Regions from separate parts of the Arthrobacter sp. NPDC058192 genome, predicted to be linked through region 2. Evidence: predicted binding sites of a transcription regulator. Region 2 holds the regulator's gene; each other region holds the start of a gene.
The links. Region 2 encodes LexA, which represses DNA repair genes until DNA is damaged. Its sites were predicted from a motif close to TCGAACANNTGTTCGA; they were not measured.
Positions count from the first base shown of each region.

Region 1: a site for LexA is predicted at 2,682-2,697, ahead of ACFVVK_RS00335 (LexA family protein). Genes of this name have one in related genera too.
Region 3: a site for LexA is predicted at 4,365-4,380, ahead of ACFVVK_RS14005 (DUF6504 family protein). Genes of this name have one in related genera too.

Region 1 covers NZ_JBHVVJ010000001.1:55,630-61,875, reverse strand. Annotated here, with positions in the region: gene ACFVVK_RS00355 (VOC family protein) at 1-9, shown strand, start outside; gene ACFVVK_RS00350 (putative quinol monooxygenase) at 43-345, shown strand; gene ACFVVK_RS00345 (hypothetical protein) at 557-889, opposite strand; gene ACFVVK_RS00340 (Y-family DNA polymerase) at 930-2,210, opposite strand; gene ACFVVK_RS00335 (LexA family protein) at 2,237-2,668, opposite strand; gene ACFVVK_RS00330 (metalloregulator ArsR/SmtB family transcription factor) at 2,892-3,242, shown strand; gene ACFVVK_RS00325 (aquaporin) at 3,239-3,943, shown strand; gene ACFVVK_RS00320 (arsenate reductase ArsC) at 3,940-4,350, shown strand; gene ACFVVK_RS00315 (FAD-dependent oxidoreductase) at 4,555-5,916, shown strand; gene ACFVVK_RS00310 (GNAT family N-acetyltransferase) at 5,913-6,246, shown strand, end outside.
Region 2 covers NZ_JBHVVJ010000022.1:8,350-14,595, forward strand. Annotated here, with positions in the region: gene hflX (GTPase HflX) at 1-1,130, shown strand, start outside; gene ACFVVK_RS18895 (ATP-dependent DNA helicase) at 1,123-3,264, shown strand; gene lexA (transcriptional repressor LexA) at 3,267-4,016, opposite strand; gene ACFVVK_RS18905 (LysM peptidoglycan-binding domain-containing protein) at 4,369-4,770, shown strand; gene ACFVVK_RS18910 (histidinol-phosphate transaminase) at 4,838-5,956, shown strand; gene hisB (imidazoleglycerol-phosphate dehydratase HisB) at 6,050-6,246, shown strand, end outside.
Region 3 covers NZ_JBHVVJ010000013.1:63,965-70,210, forward strand. Annotated here, with positions in the region: gene ACFVVK_RS13970 (mycoredoxin) at 1-183, opposite strand, end outside; gene ACFVVK_RS13975 (SOS response-associated peptidase) at 340-1,086, shown strand; gene ACFVVK_RS13980 (VOC family protein) at 1,175-1,597, opposite strand; gene ACFVVK_RS13985 (chorismate mutase) at 1,618-1,938, shown strand; gene ACFVVK_RS13990 (MFS transporter) at 1,977-3,227, opposite strand; gene ACFVVK_RS13995 (ArsR/SmtB family transcription factor) at 3,302-3,844, shown strand; gene ACFVVK_RS14000 (hypothetical protein) at 3,897-4,283, opposite strand; gene ACFVVK_RS14005 (DUF6504 family protein) at 4,486-4,821, shown strand; gene ACFVVK_RS14010 (DNA polymerase III subunit alpha) at 4,818-6,246, shown strand, end outside.

The DNA.
Region 1 (6,246 bases), on a different contig from region 2:
CTGGACTAACCCCAGGCGTTATCAGCGGGAGTCCGTAGGGCTATGACCTTTGCCAATGTGGGAACGCTCGGCGCTGTCTCAGGGAAGCGCGACGAGCTGGTGCGCCACCTGACGCAGCGCAGTGAGACGCTCCGGCGGATCGGCTGCCTTGCTTACGAGGTTGGAGTCAACGACGACGACCCGGACACCGTGTTCGTGATGGAGCTGTGGGAGAGCGAGGAGGCCCACAGGTCCTCCCTCACGCTGCCGGAAGTCCAAGAATCCATTACCGTCGCACGCCCGCTACTGTCCGGCACGTTCGGAGGGTTTCGATTCAACGTTGTCGGGTCGCCGCTTCGCGACTGACATGAACCGATGTGGCGCTCGCGGGGGGTTCCCCCATGAAAGCTGGACGGCCCGCCCCTTTTGGACCTCCCGGTACTTGGATACCTGACCGCCTCCATGCTTTCGTCGCTGACTGGCCAGTGTCGATCCCGGGCGAGGAACACGGAGACGTCGAGTACGCGATCTCCCGGCATGAATGGGAGCTAAACGGAGCAGTCTGATGGGTGACGGTTCAATCGACGGTGACTTCTTCGGCATCGCTGATGTTTTCGAGGAGCCATTGCGTTGATAGTGTTTCCCGGCGGAGCGTGGCGACCCGACATGCAGAGGTGGAGTCGGTCCGGACCTGAACCCGCCAATATTCACTGCTCACCAGGTCACCGGCGACGACGGCTGCCGTGCCTCTGCTGTCCTGCACGGCATCCAATCCCTGCCAGTGCCGGGACTCGGCGGTGGGATCGACAAGCCAAATCTGTCCGTCGTGCCGGATGGCGAGGGGTTTGCCTGACAGGTCGGTCCGGACCTGGACGTTGTGGGTTCGGGCGGGGGCCTCGGTAATGGTCATGGGTATTCCTTCATGTTGCGGTCGTGCTGGTTAGTTCGGTTTAGGCGGCTTTGACGAGGGGGAGCTCGTCCCAGTGGGTGGTGTAGCGGGGCGAGAGCATGTCTCGCTTCATGGTCCAGTCCAGGCCGGTCCTGATGCCCGCGCGGCCCAGACCGATGGAGCCGCGTCCGTAGCGGCGGGTGACGTCTTCCAGGAGGGTGCCGATATGGCGTTCCTCGTGCTGGTTTTCGAACAGGGCCAGGGGTGCCTGGTTGCCGGTTGGCCGCAGGTCGGTGACCATGATGCCGGCCTTGGCGTACCTGATGCCTTCGTGGATGTGGGGGAGGAGGGCGTGGGCGGCCCTGGTCAGCAGGACCGGATCCGAGGTCGGCATCGGCAGGGCCAGGCACACCGAGGGGTAGGAAGTGTCTTTCGGGTTGTAGTGGGAGGTGGCGGCAAACGCGGTGAGGACTTTGGCCTGGAGGCCGTGTTGGGCCAGCCGCGCCGAGGCTTGCTGGCCATAGACGGACAGGACCTGCCGCATCCCGGCGGCGGTGGTGACGGGAGTGGCGAAGGAGCGGGAGAAGATGAGCTGGTCCCGGCCGATGCGTTCTTCCTCCATCGGGATGCACGGGGTGCCCTGCAGTTCCAGGACGGTGCGCATCATGACCACGGAGAAGCGGTCCCGGATCATGACCGGATCGGCCCGGGACAGGTCAAGGATGGACCGGATGCCCAGGACGTTGAGCCGTTTGGTCAGCCGGGCCGCGACACCCCAGATCTCGATCACGGACAGGCGGCGCATCAAGGCTTCCCGGTCTGTGGCGGGCACGGAGTCCCAGTGGCAGACCCCGCCGAAGGCCGGGTTGTTTTTGGCCCACTTGTTGGCCAGTTTCGCCAGCGTCTTCGTCCCGGCGATCCCTACACAGACCGGCACCCCGACGTTCCGCCGCACGGTGGTCTTCATGGCCCGGCCCAGGGCCAGCAACTGCTCCGGGGTACCTTTGACGCCGAGGAAGGCCTCGTCAATGCTGTACACCTCCAGCCAGGCCGAGTACCTGCCCAGCAGCTCCATCACACGGGCGCTGATGTCCCCGTAGAGCTCGTAGTTGCTGGAGCGGGCAACGAGGCCCCACTCCTTGGCCCGCGGGGCCAGTTTGAACCACGGCTCACCCATCGGGATGCCGAGGGCTTTGGCTTCCGGAGAGCGGGTAACGGCGCAGCCGTCGTTGTTGGACAGGACGACGACGGGCCGGCCCTCCAGGGACGGGTCAAAGGCCCGCTCGGCCGAGGCGTAGAAGCAGTTCACGTCCACGTGCGCGATCTGCGGCATGTGCCGCATCGGGGTCGGCTTAGACATGGCTTTCCTCAAACATGGTGCAGGCAACGGGTCGCGACGCCCCAGATCACCAGGTCCGCCAGTGACGGGACGCGGATGTCCGGGTACGCCGGGTTGTCAGCCTGCAGCACGACGCCGGCTCCCGTGATGCGCAGCCGCTTGATGGTCAGTTCGCCGTCCAGAACCGCGACAACCACGGACCCGTCCTTGGGTTCCATGGCCCGGTTGACGATCAGTTCGTCGCCGTCGCTGATCCCGGCGCCTTCCATCGATTCCCCGGACACCCTCACAACGTAGGTGCTGGTGATGTCTTTGATCAGGTGCTCGTTCAGGTCGATCCGCCCGTCAAAGTAGTCCTGTGCCGGCGACGGATATCCGGCCGCGACGGGGACCGGGGAGATCAGCACCGACAACAACGAGCTGCCCGCGTCTATCACGCGGGGACCGATAATTATGCCCACAACACACCTTTATTCGAATATATGTTCGATATCTTCAGTGTAGCGGGACGGGCCGACAAAAGAACTTCTCCATCATGTTGCACCGGACGCTGTATCCCCGGAGGGCGCGTCCATCATCTTCTCCTCGTAGACCGCAGGGCGGCCCGAAACCTCCCAACCAGACGAACCGACCGCCGAAGGGATTGCGCGTTACATAGATAAGTGTAAATATTTACGTGTGCCTATGTCTTTGGAGTTGACCCCGGTCCAGGCGGTTGCGTGCTGCTCACCGCTGGCGCGGGAGCCGTTGTCCTCGTCCGAGGCGGACGGGATCGCGCCGCTGTTGAAGGCGCTGGCGGACCCGGTGCGGTTGCGGTTGATGTCTTTGGTTGCCTCGCACGAGGGCGGGGAGGCGTGTGTCTGCGACCTGAATGACGCCTTTGAGCTGTCCCAGCCGACGATCAGCCATCACCTGAAAATCCTGCACGAGGCTGGTCTGCTGGGCCGGGAGAAGCGTGGCGTCTGGGTCTATTACCGGGCCCGCACCGAGGCGCTGCAGAACCTCGCCGCCCTGATCGGGGGACAGGCCACGTGAGCGTCCTGGCCCGCCGGGCCGCGGCCGAGTTCGTCGGCACGGCCTTTCTGGTGATGGCCGTCGTCGGTTCCGGCGTCATGGCTTCCCGGTTGTCTCCGGACGACGCCGGGCTGCAGCTTCTGCAGAACAGCCTCGCCACAGGGGCGGCGCTCGTTGCGCTGATCGTGGCCCTGCAGCCGGTCTCCGCGTCCTTCAACCCTGTCGTGACGCTGGTCGAGCGGGCCCTGGGCGTGATCGACACCAGGATCGCGGCAGGCCTGATCGCCGGCCAGTTCCTGGGCGGCCTGGCCGGCGCAGTGGCCGCGAACCTGATGTTCGGGCTGGACGCGGTCACGTTCTCCACGCATGAACGCGCCGGGGCCGGACTCTGGCTCGGCGAAGGGATTGCCACAGCGGGGCTGGTGCTGATCATCTTCGGCACGGTCCGCTCTGGCAGGACCGACCGGGTCGCGTTCGCCGTCGGCGGCTACATCACGGCCGCGTACTGGTTCACCAGCTCCACCAGCTTCGCCAACCCCGCCGTCACGGTCGCACGGACGATCACTGACACCTTCGCCGGGATCGCACCCTCAGCAGCCCCAGGCTTCATTTTCGCGCAGCTGGCCGGCGGCGCCGCCGGCTTCGTCCTGGTCCGCGTCCTTTACCCCACCCTTGTTACTTCCGCCGCGGCCGCCGCGGCTGATCGAAAGGTGCTCTCATGAGCCACAAGCCCTCCGTCCTGTTCGTCTGCGTCCACAACGCCGGCCGCTCCCAGATGGCCGCCGCGTTCCTCACCACCCTCGGCAAGGGGGAGATCGAGGTCCGTTCCGCCGGGTCCCAGCCCGCGGACAAGGTCAACCCCGCGGCCCTCGAAGCGATGGCCGAGATCGGCATCGACATGTCGGCCGAGACCCCTAAGATCCTCACCACCGAGGCCGTCAAGGACTCCGACGTCGTGATCACGATGGGCTGCGGCGATGAATGCCCCTACTACCCGGGCAAACGCTACGAGGACTGGGTCCTGGAAGACCCGGCCGGGAAGGGCGTCGACTCGGTCCGGCCCATCCGCGACGAGATCAAGGGCAGAGTCGAAGCGCTTATCGCCTCGCTGACCCCGGCAACCGCATAGCCAACACGAGCAGGGGAGGGGGTGAGACACCATGACCACCGGCTGCTGCGACGACGCCGGCTGCGGCGACGACTGCTGCGATGACGAGCAGGGCTGCTGCTGACCCCACCTCCATCAGCATGGCCTGCCCGCCCCACCGGCGCGGGCAGGCACCCTACCGGAGAGGCATCACGAGTGCCGCCGATGATTGAAAATGAGGACAGCATGACATCACAGGAATCCCTGCCTGTCGCCGTGATTGGCGCCGGCCCGGTCGGTCTGGCCGCGGCCGCGCACCTGCTCGAACGCGGCCTGGAACCGCTCGTCCTCGAAGCCGGCCCAACACCCGGCGCCGCCATGAAGGAATGGGGCCACGTCAGGGTGTTCTCCACCTGGCGGTACAACCTCGACGCTGCCGCGGTCCGCCTGCTCGAGCGCACCGGCTGGGAATCGCCCCGCCGGACCGCGTTGCCCTACGGGCACCAGATCGTCACCGACTACCTCGAACCCCTCGCCGCCACACCGCAACTCAAAGACCGGATCAAGACCGGGGCCCGGGTTGTTGCCGTCACCAGGCAGGGCATGGACAAAGGCCGCAGCAACGGCCGCGACCAGACCCCGTTCCTCCTGCGCATCCAGGACACCAACGGCGAGGTCACCGAGGTCCTGGCCCGGGCCGTCATTGACGCCTCGGGAACCTGGACCACTCCGGCGCCACTGGGATCCTCCGGGCTGCCCGCCCCCGGGGAGTGCGAGGCCCGGGCGGCCGGTCTGATCACCGGACCGCTGCCCGACGTCACCAGGGATGGCTTCGCCGGCGGCCGCACCCTGGTCATCGGCTCCGGTCACTCGGCCGCGAACATGGTCCTGGACCTCGCCGGGATCGCCCGCGCCAATCCCGGCACCGAGGCCCTCTGGGCCATCCGCGCTGCGACCCCGGCCCGGGCCTATGGCGGCGGGGACGCCGATCAGCTGCCAGCTCGGGGCCAGCTCGGCGCCCGGCTGCACGCCGCCGTCGACACCGGAGCCGTCCAGCTGCTCACCAGCTTCCACACCAGCCACATCGAAACCCGCGACGGCTCGGTCACCGTAGTGGCGGTGGACGGCCGCCGAGTCGAGGCCGACCGGGTCATCCCGGCGACCGGGTTCCGTCCCGACTTGTCCGTCCTCTCCGAGCTGCGCCTGGACCTTGACCCGGCCGTCGACGCGCCGAAAGCGCTGGGCCCGCTGATCGATCCGGACTTCCACAGCTGCGGCACCGTCCCGGCCCACGGCGCGAAAATCCTCGCCCAGCCCGAGAAAGATTTCTACCTGGCCGGGATGAAGTCCTACGGCCGCGCACCAACGTTCCTCATGGCCACCGGCTACGAGCAGGTCCGATCCATCGCCGCCGCCCTCGCCGGAGACACCGCAGCCGCGGACGCCGTCGAACTCGAACTCCCCGAAACCGGCGTCTGCTCCACCAGCATCCCCAGCGACGCCGCGGCCGAGGACTCCTGCTGCGGAACCCCCGAACCTATCCCGGTGACGATCGGCTTCGCTACCGGGCTGCAGCACGGCCGCACCAACGAAACAGCATCCCTATGAGCCCGGACTTTCCGCTGCCGATCCGGGAACTGGCCAGGCAGGACTGGCCTGCCGTCGGAGCGATCTGGGCCGAAGGCATCGCCACCGGACACGCGACATTCGAACCCGCCCCGCCTACGTGGGAGGACTTCGACGCAAGCCGCCGACCGGACCTGCGCATCATCGCCGAAGACCAAGGCACCATCATTGGCTGGGCCGCCGCGTCCCAAGTGTCATCCCGGCAGGTCTACGCCGGCGTCATCGACCACTCGATCTACATCAGTTCGGCCGCCCGCGGACAAGGGCACGGCTCCCGACTCCTGGACGCGTTCATCCGGCACTGCGAAACCG
Region 2 (6,246 bases):
CCGATCCCGGAACCTTCCTTGGATCCGGCAAGGCGCAGGAACTCAAAGCAATCGTGATGTCCACCGGCGCCGACACCGTGGTGGTCGATGCCGAGTTGGCCCCGTCCCAGCGGCGCGGCCTGGAAGACATCGTCAAGGTCAAGGTGATCGACCGCACGGCGCTGATCCTCGACATCTTCGCGCAGCACGCGAAGAGCCGGGAAGGCAAGGCGCAGGTGGAACTGGCCCAGCTGGAATACCTGCTCCCGCGCCTGCGCGGCTGGGGCGAGTCGATGTCCCGCCAGGCTGGTGGCCAGGTGGGCGGCGCCGGAGCGGGCATGGGTTCGCGTGGTCCCGGTGAAACCAAGATCGAACTGGACCGCCGCCGGATCCGCACCCGGATGGCGAAGTTGCGGCGTGAAATCGCTGCCATGAAGCCGGCCCGGGAGACCAAGCGCGCCAACCGCCGTCGTAATGCCGTCCCGTCGGTCGCCATCGCCGGGTACACCAACGCCGGGAAGTCCTCGCTGCTGAACCGGTTGACCGACGCCGGCGTGCTGGTGGAGAACGCCCTGTTCGCTACCCTGGACCCCACGGTGCGCAAGGCCGAGACGGCCGACGGCCTGGGTTACACACTGGCGGACACCGTGGGATTTGTCCGCTCGCTGCCCACCCAGCTCGTGGAGGCGTTCCGCTCCACCCTGGAAGAGGTGGCCGACTCGGACCTGATCCTGCACGTGGTGGACGTGTCGCACCCCGATCCGGAAGGCCAGATCGCCGCCGTCCGGTCTGTTTTCAGCGAAGTTGACGCCCGGAAGGTTCCGGAAATCATCGTCCTCAATAAGGCCGACGCCGCCGACCCGTTCGTGGTCGAACGGCTCAAGCAGCGCGAACCGCGGCACGTAGTGGTCTCGGCGCGCACGGGTGAGGGCATTCCGGAACTGCTGAAGGCCATCAGTGACGGCATCCCGCGGCCCAGCGTAAAGCTTGAGCTGCTGATCCCGTACAACCGCGGGGACCTGCTCAGCAAGCTGCACGATTCCGACGCCGAGATCCTGAGCCTGGACCACGAGGAAACCGGGACCCGCGCTGTGGTGATGGTCCGTGAAGGACTGGCCGCTGAACTGGATCCCTTCATCAGCAATGACTGAGGCTGCGGTGACCAAAGCTGGCGCTGACCGTACGGACGGCAAAACCGCGGACGCGGACACGGACGCGGACACGGCGGAGGCAAAATCGGTGGACGCCGACGGCGGGGGCGGCGAGGAGTTCGTTCTTGAACTGCTCGACCGTGCCGTGTCCGGCATGGGCGGCCAGAGCCGCGACGGACAGCATGAAATGGCCCGGCAGGTGGCGCGCGCGATCGACAGCGGCGACCACCTGCTGGTCCAGGCCGGTACCGGCACCGGCAAATCCCTGGCGTACCTGATTCCACTGATCGCCCACTCGCTGACCAGCAACAAGCCCACCTTGGTCTCCACCGCCACCCTGGCGCTGCAAACCCAGATTGTTGGCCGGGACCTGCCCAGGCTGCTGAAGACCATCACGCCCGCCCTGGAGCGCCCCGTCAAGGTCGCCCTGGTGAAGGGCCGGGCCAACTACGTGTGCCGGCACAAACTCGAGGGCGGCTTCCCGTCCGAAGAACCCTCCGAGGGGCAGCTGTTTTCCCTTGGCGAGGACACCAGCGTGCCGCACTTCGCCGCCGCGCTCGGGGGCCCGTCCTCCCAGCTCGGCAAGGAAGTGGTCCGCCTGCGCGAGTGGGCCGAGGAGACGGCCACGGGGGACCGGGATGAACTGATGCCCGGGGTCACGGACCGGGCCTGGCGACAGGTCTCCGTCACCTCCATGGAATGCCTGGGCGCGCAAAAGTGCCCGCACGCTGCTGAGTGCTTCAGCGAACTGGCCCGCCAGAACGCCGCGGACGCCGATGTCGTCGTCACCAACCACGCCATGCTGGCCGTCAGCGCCTTCGAAGGCCTGGCGGTCCTGCCCGAGTACGACGTCGTGGTGGTGGACGAGGCCCACGAACTGCAGGACCGCGTCACCGGCGCGGTCTCCGGCCAGCTCTCCGTGGCCATGGTGCACGCCGCTGCCTCCGGGGCGCGGAAGCACACCGGCATCACCGTGGACGCGCTGAACAATGCCGCGTCCCATCTGGAACTGGCCCTTGCCGGAGTCCCCAGCGGGCTGATGCCGAACGGTTTGAACACGGAACAGCTGGACTGCATCGACCAGCTGCGCGACGCCTGCCGTGCCGCGCTGTCCGATTCCAAGGGGGACAGCTCCACAACGGCCGACGGCGGCCGCCAGCTGGCTCGCTCCCGGCTGATGGTCATCCTGGAACTCTGCGAACGGCTCCTGGCCGCGCGGGAAAACCGTGAGGTGGTGTGGTTCTCCCGCAACAGCACCTTTGATCCGGCGCAAGGCTACTCCCAGCCCGACGATAGCGCGCCGGCCTTGATCAACGTTGCTCCGCTGAGCGTTGCGGGGCGCCTGCGTGAGGGATTGTTCGCCGACCACACCGTCATCCTGACGTCGGCGACGCTGGCTATCGGGGCGGCCTTCGAGCCTGCGGCCGGCGGCCTCGGCCTTGTGGGCAGCGGCGCCCCGTGCTGGACCGGCGTCGACGTCGGATCGCCCTTCGACTATCCGAAGCAGGGCATCCTCTATGTTGCCCAGCACCTGCCCAAACCCGGCCGGGGAACCTCGCCGGAGGCCCTGGACGAACTGGAGAAGCTGATCCGTGCCTCCGGCGGCGGCGCCTTGTGCCTGTTTTCGTCCCGGCGGGCGGCCGAGGAAGCCGCTGACGCCATGCGGCCGCGGCTGGGCATGAGCATCCTGTGCCAGGGGGAGTCGAGCATGACGGCGCTTGTGCGGCAGTTTGCCGACGAGCCGGACACGTGCCTGTTCGGCACCATGTCACTGTGGCAGGGCGTCGACGTTCCGGGGGTGTCCTGCCGGCTGGTGGTCATCGACAGGATCCCCTTCCCGCGGCCTGACGACCCGTTGATGACGGCTCGGTCGCGCGCCGTTGCGCAGTCCGGCGGCAACGGTTTCATGTCCGTCTCTGCCACGCACGCCGCGATCCGGCTCGCCCAGGGGGCCGGCCGCCTGATCCGTTCGACGTCGGACAAGGGAGTGGTGGCGGTGCTTGATTCACGGTTGTCCACGGAGCGCTACGGCGGCTTCCTGCGGGCCGCGCTTCCGCCCTTCTGGCCGACCACCGATCCGTCCATCGCCGTGGCCGCCCTCAAGCGCCTTGCGAAGGACGCCGCGAAGGCCTAGCGCTAAAGGGAGCGCAGCACCGAGACGACCTTGCCCATGATCACGGCGTGGTCGCCCAGGATGGGCTCGTACTGGGTGTTTTGCGGCAACAGCCAGGTGTGCCCGTCCCGCTGACGGAACGTCTTGACTGTGGCTTCGTCGTCCAGCAGTGCGGCAACGATGTCGCCGTTCACGGCGTCACCCTGGCGGCGGACCACCACCCAGTCGCCGTCGCAGATGGCGGCATCGATCATCGAGTCGCCGGCTACCTTGAGCATGAACAGTTCGCCGTGGCCCACGAGCTGGCGCGGGAGGGGCATGACGTCCTCCACCACTTGGTCCGCGAGGATTGGCCCACCGGCCGCGATGCGTCCGACAAACGGCACCATGGCCGTGTCGGTGGCGCTGGCCAGTTCAGTGACGGATAGCCCTCCGACGGTGCGGAGGCCGCTGGACTTCCCGACACCCGAGATGGAGGCGGGCCCCTCGTCCAGGGTCAGGGGCATCAGCACTTCCATCGCCCTCGGGCGCTTCGGATCGCGCCGCAGGTAGCCCAGCTTTTCGAGCTGGGAGAGCTGATGGGTGACGCTCGACAGGCTGGCGAGCCCGACGGTATCGCCGATTTCGCGCATGGACGGCGGGTAGCCGTTGTCAGTGACCGAACGCTGGATGGTCTCCAGGATTTTCTTCTGGCGGACGGTGAGGCTCTTAGGGGCCCGTGCGGGCTGGGCGCTCCGTGAGGTTGCCCGTCCGCCGGTGGCTTGTGCTGCCATGTTCGCCAATGCCTTTCCGTTCCGCCCGGTCGCCGTGGCTACTGTCACCGGGAACACCAGGCCTGAAATGTCAGACCCTGCTGATCAACTACCAATGATCGAGTTCACAAGTGGTTGTCTACCCCTCAAAAGTAGGCCAGCCGCAGAGCTTTTTCAAACATTTGTTCTAGCGAGTCTCGACATCGTTCGTTACTAAGTGCTAAAACAGAACCAGCAGGATTCGAAGATGTGTTCGATTCAGAGTTTGGGGAGTCGAACAGATCGTTCGGTTTTATGTTCGAAAGTTTGGCCGGTTGGCGGCGGTAAGTGGAGCACGCCGGGCGGCACCGTATGGTCCAGGAGGGCTCAGTTCATGTCAGCAGCAAGCGCGTCCCACGCCAGTTTGGTTCCCGGCTCTTTTGCCCGCAGCGCTTTTTCGGTCTCCGCCGGCCGATCAAAGCAGCCGCCGCTGCGCCTGACTCGGCGCGGACGCTTCGTCTTTTTTGGTGTCCCGCTGATCCTGCTGGCGGCGCTCATCCTGTCGTTCAGCGGATTCCTCGTTGCTCCGGCCAAGGCGGCGGATTCCGCGGACCAGCTGACGGTGACGCCCGCCATCTCCGTCACAGTCCAGCCGGGGGAGACGCTCTGGGCCATCGCAGGTTCCGTGGCCCCGGAACGCGATCCCCGCGACGTCGTGGCCGATATCGTGCAGCTGAACAACCTCGATGCCGCGCATGTGATGCCGGGCCAGCAGCTGTTCGTCCCGTCGAACTAGCCACCTTGGAACACCGCCTGGCTGTCACAGTTTCAGCGCCCGTGCCGGTTCCACTTAAACTGGTCACGTGACTGACCAGCTTGAGCGCCTCAACCGACTGCCCCTTCGAACCAATTTGCGTGGCCTGCGCCCTTACGGCGCGCCCCAGCTCGACGTCCCCATCCTGCTCAACGTCAACGAGAACACCCATGGCGTCCCGGACGATGTCCGCGCGGCCATCACCGAGGCTGTCAGCGCCGCCGCCGCCGGGCTGAACCGGTATCCGGACCGGGAGTTCACGGAACTGCGGGAGGCCCTCGCCGAGTACCTCGGCCACGGTCTGGGCGCGGAGCACATCTGGGCCGCAAATGGCTCCAACGAAGTGCTGCAGCAAATCCTCCAGGCTTTCGGCGGTCCCGGCCGTACAGCGCTCGGCTTCCCTCCCACGTACTCGATGTACCCGCTGCTGGCGTCCGGCACGGATACGGAATACATCGTCGGGACGCGGGCGGCAGACTACGGGCTCAGCGCGGAATCCGCAGCCCGCCAGGTCCGCGGGCTTCAGCCCAGCATCGTTTTCCTGTGCTCCCCGAACAACCCCACCGGTACGGGACTCGGGCCCGATGTGGTCGAGGCAGTCTACGACGCCGGCGAGGCCAGCCAGACCATCGTGATCGTCGACGAGGCCTACCACGAGTTCGCCCACGACGGCACGCCTAGCGCCCTCGCACTGTTGCCGGGCCGGGAGCGGCTCATTGTCTCCCGCACCATGAGCAAGGCTTTTGCCTTGGCGGGGGCCCGCCTGGGGTACATGGCCGCGGCCCCGGAGGTCGCCGACGCCCTGCGCCTGGTCCGCCTCCCATACCACCTGTCTGCCATCACCCAGGCCACGGCCCTGGCCGCCCTGCGCCACCGGGTGGCTCTCATGGCGGACGTCGCCGACATCAAGCGCCAGCGCGACCGGATCGTGTCCGAACTGACCCGGCTGGGCCTGAAGCCGGCCGCCTCCGACTCCAACTACGTGTTCTTCGGCGGCCTCGAGAACCCCCACGAGGTCTGGCAGGGCTTGCTGGACGCCGGGGTCCTCATCCGCGACGTCGGCATCCCCGGGCATCTCCGCGTGACCGCAGGCACGGAGACGGAAACCACAGCCTTCCTTGAAGCCCTTGAACGCATCCTGAACACTCCCGCCCAGCCGCGGGCTTAAACTTGATGGGGAGCCAGCGCCCCGTCACAGAGTCTTGGCGCGCAGCATTGCCACTGAGCCCGCCTCCTGCCTTCTTCCAAAGGACACACCTACATGAGCAACACCGGATCTACCGCCGCCGAGGGCCGGACCGCCCGTATGGAACGGACCACCAGCGAGTCCTCGGTCCTGGTCGAGATCAACCTGGACGGCACCGGTGTCTCTGACATCCACACGTCGGTCCCTTTCTATGACCACATGCTGACGGCCCTGAGCAAGCACTCCCTGATTGACATGACCGTCAAGGCCTC
Region 3 (6,246 bases), on a different contig from region 2:
GGGGACGGTGCGGTTGCCGCCGTTGAGCTGCTCCACGAGATCGGCGGTGCCTTCGACTTCTTCGATGTTGATCTCGGTGTACCCGATGCCCTGGGCATCCAGCTGCTTCTTCAGGCGGTTGCAGTAGCCGCACCAGGTGGTCGAAAACATGGTGATGGTGCCGGATTCGGGGGTGAAGTCCACTAAGTTCTCCTCAAGCTGGTTGTTGGGACCGGCGCGTAGTGCCAGGTGCCCACGGAAGTCTTGCCTCACTGCCAACAACCGTACCGTGCACCCCACTATTCCCGCACGGCGTGTCCGCCAGTGGCCCGGAGAGACCCGCGGTGGCATGCTGGGGACATGTGTGGACGCTACGTGATGGCCCGGGCCGTGGGAGACCTGCTGGCCGAATTCGACGCGGAACTCGAAGATGAGATCGCGATCCCGCCGTCCTGGAATGTTGCCCCGACGGCCGACGTTCCTATTTTGCTGGAACGACTCGTGGATGGGGAGCCGGTCCGCCAGCTCCATATAGCCCGCTGGGGACTGGTGCCTTCCTGGGCCAAGGACCCGGGAATCGGGTCGAAGATGATCAATGCGCGCAGTGAGAGCGTGCTGGAGAAGCCCGCTTTCCGGAAGGCGACCCGGTCCCGGCGCTGCGCTGTCCCGGCGGACGGCTACTACGAGTGGAAGGGCGAGGGCCGCGGCAAGCAACCCTACTATGTGCATCCCAAGGACGGGCGGCCCATTGTGTTTGCCGGACTCTATGAATGGTGGAAGGACCCGTCCAAAGCCGAGGGCGACCCGGAACGCTGGATGCTCTCGACGTCGATCATCACCACCGACTCTCCGCCCGAGGGGTACGCCGGGGGCATGCTGGCCGAGCTGACCGCGCTGCATGACCGCGTTCCGCTGCCAATGGACCGCGACACTATGCAGACGTGGCTGGACCCGCAGGCCGACGACGCGGCCGGGCTCGTGGACCTGGTCCGGGCCGGGGCGCACGACGTCGCGGAAGGCTGGCGGATCGACGCCGTCGGCACCGCCGTCGGGAACGTCAAGAACGACTCGCCGGAACTCATCCAGCCGGTCGGAACCCTGTTCTAGCGCTGGGTTTGCCGGGCGGTCAGCGAGCCTGTCCGCCGGCTGGAGGCGGGGGGCGGCCCCTGCGGCGCCACAGTGTCTTCGAGGCCGGTCAGAGCGTCACTCTGCCGCCGCCGTCGACCGCCCAACTGGGGTTGAATGCGACCTCCCAGCGGTAGCCGTCCGGATCAGCGAAGTACCCGGTGTAGCCACCCCAGGGTTGCGTCTGCGGCGCAGCGGCAATGGCGGCGCCTGCCGATGCGGCGTCGGCCATGACCCGATCGACCTCCGCGGCATTGCCCAGATTATGGCTAAGTGTGATGCACGGAACCCCGGACGGGGGGTCAGTGCCGGCTTCGGCCTGCATTTGCCCGGCGTCCCAGAGCGAGAGGAGGAGGCCGTGGTTGATTTGGATGAAGAGCACCTCGCCGGGAACCTCCCGGTGGACGGGCCATCCAAGGCCGTCAACGTAGAAGCTGCGGGAGGCGGCAACACTGCGGACACCCAGTGAGATTAAGTCGACTCGTGGCTGCATCTTTGGATACTGTCAGAAACATGTCCACAAATCACACATTCGACAAAGACGCCCAGGCCGACAAGGAGCAGCTTGCAGCTGTGCGGGTGGCAGTTGACGAAGTGGATGAGCAGATTGTGGCGCTGATCGGCCGCCGGGAGCGGTTGATCCGGATCGCCGGAACCCTGAAGGCCGACAGTGCAGAGGTTCGGGCGCCGGGCCGCGTGGAGCGCGTGCTCGAACACGTCAAGGCGACAGCGGAACAGAAGGACATCGACGTCGAACTCGTCGAAAAGACCTACCGCGCCATGGTCGATGCGTTCATCGCGCTGGAACTCGAAGTGTACAAAGCCGGCAGCTGACTCGGCCGTGAGGTAACAACTGCCGGTTGGAGTGCCGCCTAGGATTCGACGTCGGCCGCGGCGATTGCCTTGTCCGTGAGGATGGGCATCATCCCGAGTAGGGCAAGGGTCAGCACTCCCATGATGCCGAACATGGCCTGCAGGCCCAGCCATTGGGCCAGCAGGCCGCCCGCTGCCGCCCCGAGCGGCATGGTGCCCCAGGCCAGCAGGCGGTAGGCGCTGTTGACTCTGCCCAGCAGTCCGTTGGGAGTAATGCGTTGGCGCAGGGATACGGTGATGACGTTCCAGAGCACGATCAGAATGCCCCCCACAAAGAAGACCGGGCCAAGAACATAGGGGTTGTTGGTCAGGGCGGGAGCGCCGATGAACAGCGCACCCCCGAAGACCGTGAGCGTCAGCGACTTTGACCGGCCCAGCCTGGCCTCCACCCGTTCGGAAATGAACGAGCCGACCACGGAGCCGAGAGCGGAGGTCGTCAGGAGTAGGCCGAACCCCACCTCGGACAGTTTCATTTCTGAGGCCGGTCCCACGGCAAACAGCACCAGGACCGCGAATGCCGCACTGGACGCGAAGTTGAAGACTCCGGTCATCACCGCGAGCGTGCGAAGGATTTTCTGGTTCCAGAGGAACCGCAAACCCTCACCGATGTCGGATCGCAGCGTCGACTTCTGCTCCCGCTCAACGCGGAAAGTCCCCGGGACCATGAGCAGGACACCGACGGCGGCGAGCCACAGTGCCGCCGGCACGGCAAAACCCGCAACGACGCCGAGGGCCACCAGCAGCCCGCCCAGCGGGGGGCCCACGAACTGGTTGGTGGTGAGCTCGACGGCGTAGAGCCGGCCGTTAGCGCGCGAGAGCTGATCGCGCTGGACTACCTGGGGCATGATCGACTGCGCCGAAGTGTCGTAGAGCGTTTCAGCCACACCGACCATCAATGCGACGACGTAGAGTGCCGCAATGGAGCCGAAGTCCAGCAGGATGAGGCCGACCAGCACGGCGGGCAGGAGCGCGCGGCTGAGGTTGGCCCACAACATGAGCTTGCGCCGGTCCAGCCGGTCGGCCAGCGCCCCAGCAGTCAGGGCGAAGAGAAGCCAGGGAAGCGTGGCGGTGACGGTAAGCCCGGCGACCGCTGTGGGGGACTGAGTGAGCTGAACGGCCAGAAGCGGTAGCGCGATCTTGAAGACGCCGTCCGCGAGGTTGGACAACCCGGATGAGGTCCACAGCTTCCAGTAGGACGCACCCAGCGGCGCACGTTGCCGTTCTTTTACCTGGCCCGCGGGAATGGTCATAGGTGGACCATTCCACATTGATTGAGAAAGTTCAAGGTGGTTGAGTTTAGTACATCAGTTTGTAGGATAGAGACATGGCGGACGCAGGGCAGAAGATCCCGGACAAGAAAAAACCCGTAGCGAGCGCCCGGGAGATTAAGGCATTGGCCCATCCGCTGCGCTTGAGGATCCTGCGCCTGTGCGGGCTCCACGAGCTGACCAACAAGCAGCTCGCCGACCGACTGGGCCAGGACCCGGGGACGGTTCTCTATCACGTGCGGCAACTGCTCACAACCGGATTTCTTGAGCCCGCCGAAGTCCGCACGGGAGTCAGCGGTGCGCTGGAGAAGCCGTATCGTTCCACGGGGCGGTCCTGGAACCTGGACACCGCACTGAATGAGGCCGGCCCGGGCGGTCCGCTGGCGCCGCTGGAGGCGTTTCGGGAAGAGCTGACGGAAGCGGGGCCGGATGCGCTCGCCAGTCTCTCACGCTTCGTTCTGCACCTCTCCGAGGGCGACGTTGAGGACCTCGTCACGCGGATCGAGGCTGTGCTGAACGAATATACCGACAGTGACCGGCAGCGGCCGGACCAGCCCGCGTTCGGCGGTATCTTTGTCCTCCACCGGTCGCCGGACTAGGCCGTCCCCGCTACAAAAACGCGACGGCAGCCGGTGCGCCAGATGCCGCCGGCTACAAGGCCTCTTCCACGGGCACGTTGGCCTGGTAGTCCCGGCCATCCGCGTCGCTGAACGCCGTCATGAGGTGGCCCTTCGGCAGCCCCAGCACCGTGGCGAGCGGGAAATGGCCGGTGATGGTGTTGCCCGAGTGCTCGACCCCGTTGAGGTCGAAATTTTCCTCGGTGCCGTCATGGCTGAAGCAGAAGAAGGAAACTGCTTCACCATTCATGAATTCGATCCCCATTCTGCGCTGATGGGAGTAGTCCGGGGTGGCCGCCAGGAGACCCACCACATATGCGCCCTGGCCGGGAATGTTGCCTTCAATATCAAAAGTCGCCACCAAGATTGATTCCTTGGCGGCGATCCTTACGTGCTTCAGGAGTGCGTTATGGGAGCTCATGGCTCAATCCTGCTACCTGCATCAGCGTCCGTCCACCCCTGAGATGGGTTTTGCAGCGCCTCCGGCGTAGACTGGTTTTATTCGAAGATATGTTCGAATACCTGAGGAAAAATAGTAGAAGAACTACTAGAAGAAGCGCTAGAAGCGGAAAGCCGAAGCGGGGACTGGGCCGGCCCCAGCCCGGACGGGGTCGGGAGGCAGTGTGGGCATGTTCAGCGAGTCCGTGGAGGTGGCCTGCCTGCCCTCAGGCCAGCCCCTGCGCCTCGTTTGGAAAGGCCGGCATTACACGGTCTGCGCTGAGCCCGTCCGCTGGTATGAACGACGCCAGTGGTGGACGGAGGAAAGCCGGGCGCCGCTCGGGAGCGGTGCGGGGCTGGTGGACCACGAGATCTGGCGGGTCCAGGTGCGCGCTGCGGGGGAGGACGCGGCAGAACCCACCCTCACCCTAGACCTGAGCCGGCATATCGGCAGCGGGCGGTGGCGGCTTGTGAGGATCCACGACGCCCTGCACCCCATGCGGAGGGCTGAACCAGCATGAGCTTCACCCACCTGCATGTCTCCACCGCCTTCAGCGCCCACTACGGCGTCTCGTGGCCCGATGAACTTGCCGCCGCCGCAGCCGCCGACGGCGCCACCGCGCTGGCCTGCACGGACCGGGACGGACTGTACGGAACAGTAAAGCACCTGAAAGCGTGCATGGCGGCGGGACTGGAGGCGATCGTCGGGGTGGACCTCGCGGTCTTTGACAACGACGGCGACCTCCGTACCCAGCTGGGGGGACGCGTCGTCGTGCTGGCGCACGGGCACAACAACGGCGCCGGTTACCGGGCCCTGTGCCGGTTGATCTCCGACGCCCATGCCCGCACCACGGGCAAGGCCGGGGGAACGGTGCCGGTGGCCGTCACCAGGGCCGAACTGGCCTCGCGGACCTTGCACCCGGAAACCCTCCAGCCGGTCCTGACGGTGCTGATCGGCCCGGACTCCGACGTCGGCCGCGCCATGGGCGGCCGCCGGTACTTGCGCCCCCGCACCCTGTTCAAACGCTGGCTGGACGCCATGCCGCCGGGCACCCTTGCCGCGGAGGTCGTTTCCCAGCTCAGCCCGCCAGGGGAAGCACTGAGCACCGCCCACGCGGTGCGCATGCTCAAACTTGCGGCAGAACACGGGGTCCCCGCGGTGCTGACCAACGCCGTGCGGTATGTCGCCGAGGACGGCGCGGCAACAGCTGATGTGCTTGACTCCGCCAGGACGCTCAAATCCCTCCCCGAACTCTCCGCGGCCCCGTTGCTGCAGCCCAACGGGCAGGGCTGGCTGAAATCGGGTGCCCAGATGCTGCAACTGGGCAGGGAAATTATCCACGCCGCGGGGTACGGCACGGCGGACCTCAGACGGCTTCTCGCCCAGACCGAGGCGCTCGCGGACCGCTGCCGCATGGATCCGGTGGCCGATATGGGCTGGAAACAGCCTGTGGTCCCGGAAGCGTCCGTGATCGGGATCGCCGGAGACGCGCTCGCAGAGCTGACCCTGCGCTGTGAGGCCGGCATCGGGCGCCGTTTCCCGGGAATCTCCGGGCAGCGGGAACAGCAGATGCGATCCCGGCTGAAGCACGAGCTCCGGATCATCGACTCGCTGGGCTTCGCCTCCTACTTCCTGACCGTCGCGGAGGTCTCGCGGATGATCATGGCCATGGGCGTCCGGGCAGCCGCCCGCGGCTCGGGCGCCTCAAGCCTGGTCAACTACCTGATCGATGTCAGCCAGGTGAACCCGCTCCAGCACGACCTCATCTTTGAGCGCTTCCTCTCCCGCGACCGCGCCACCCTGCCCGACATTGATATCGACGTCGAAAGCGCCGAACGGCACAACGTCTACCGGAAGATCTTTGAGCGCTTCGGGGCGGAGCGGGTCACGCTGATGAGCATGCAGAACGGCTACCGCGCTCGCGGTGCCGTGCGGGATGCCGGCC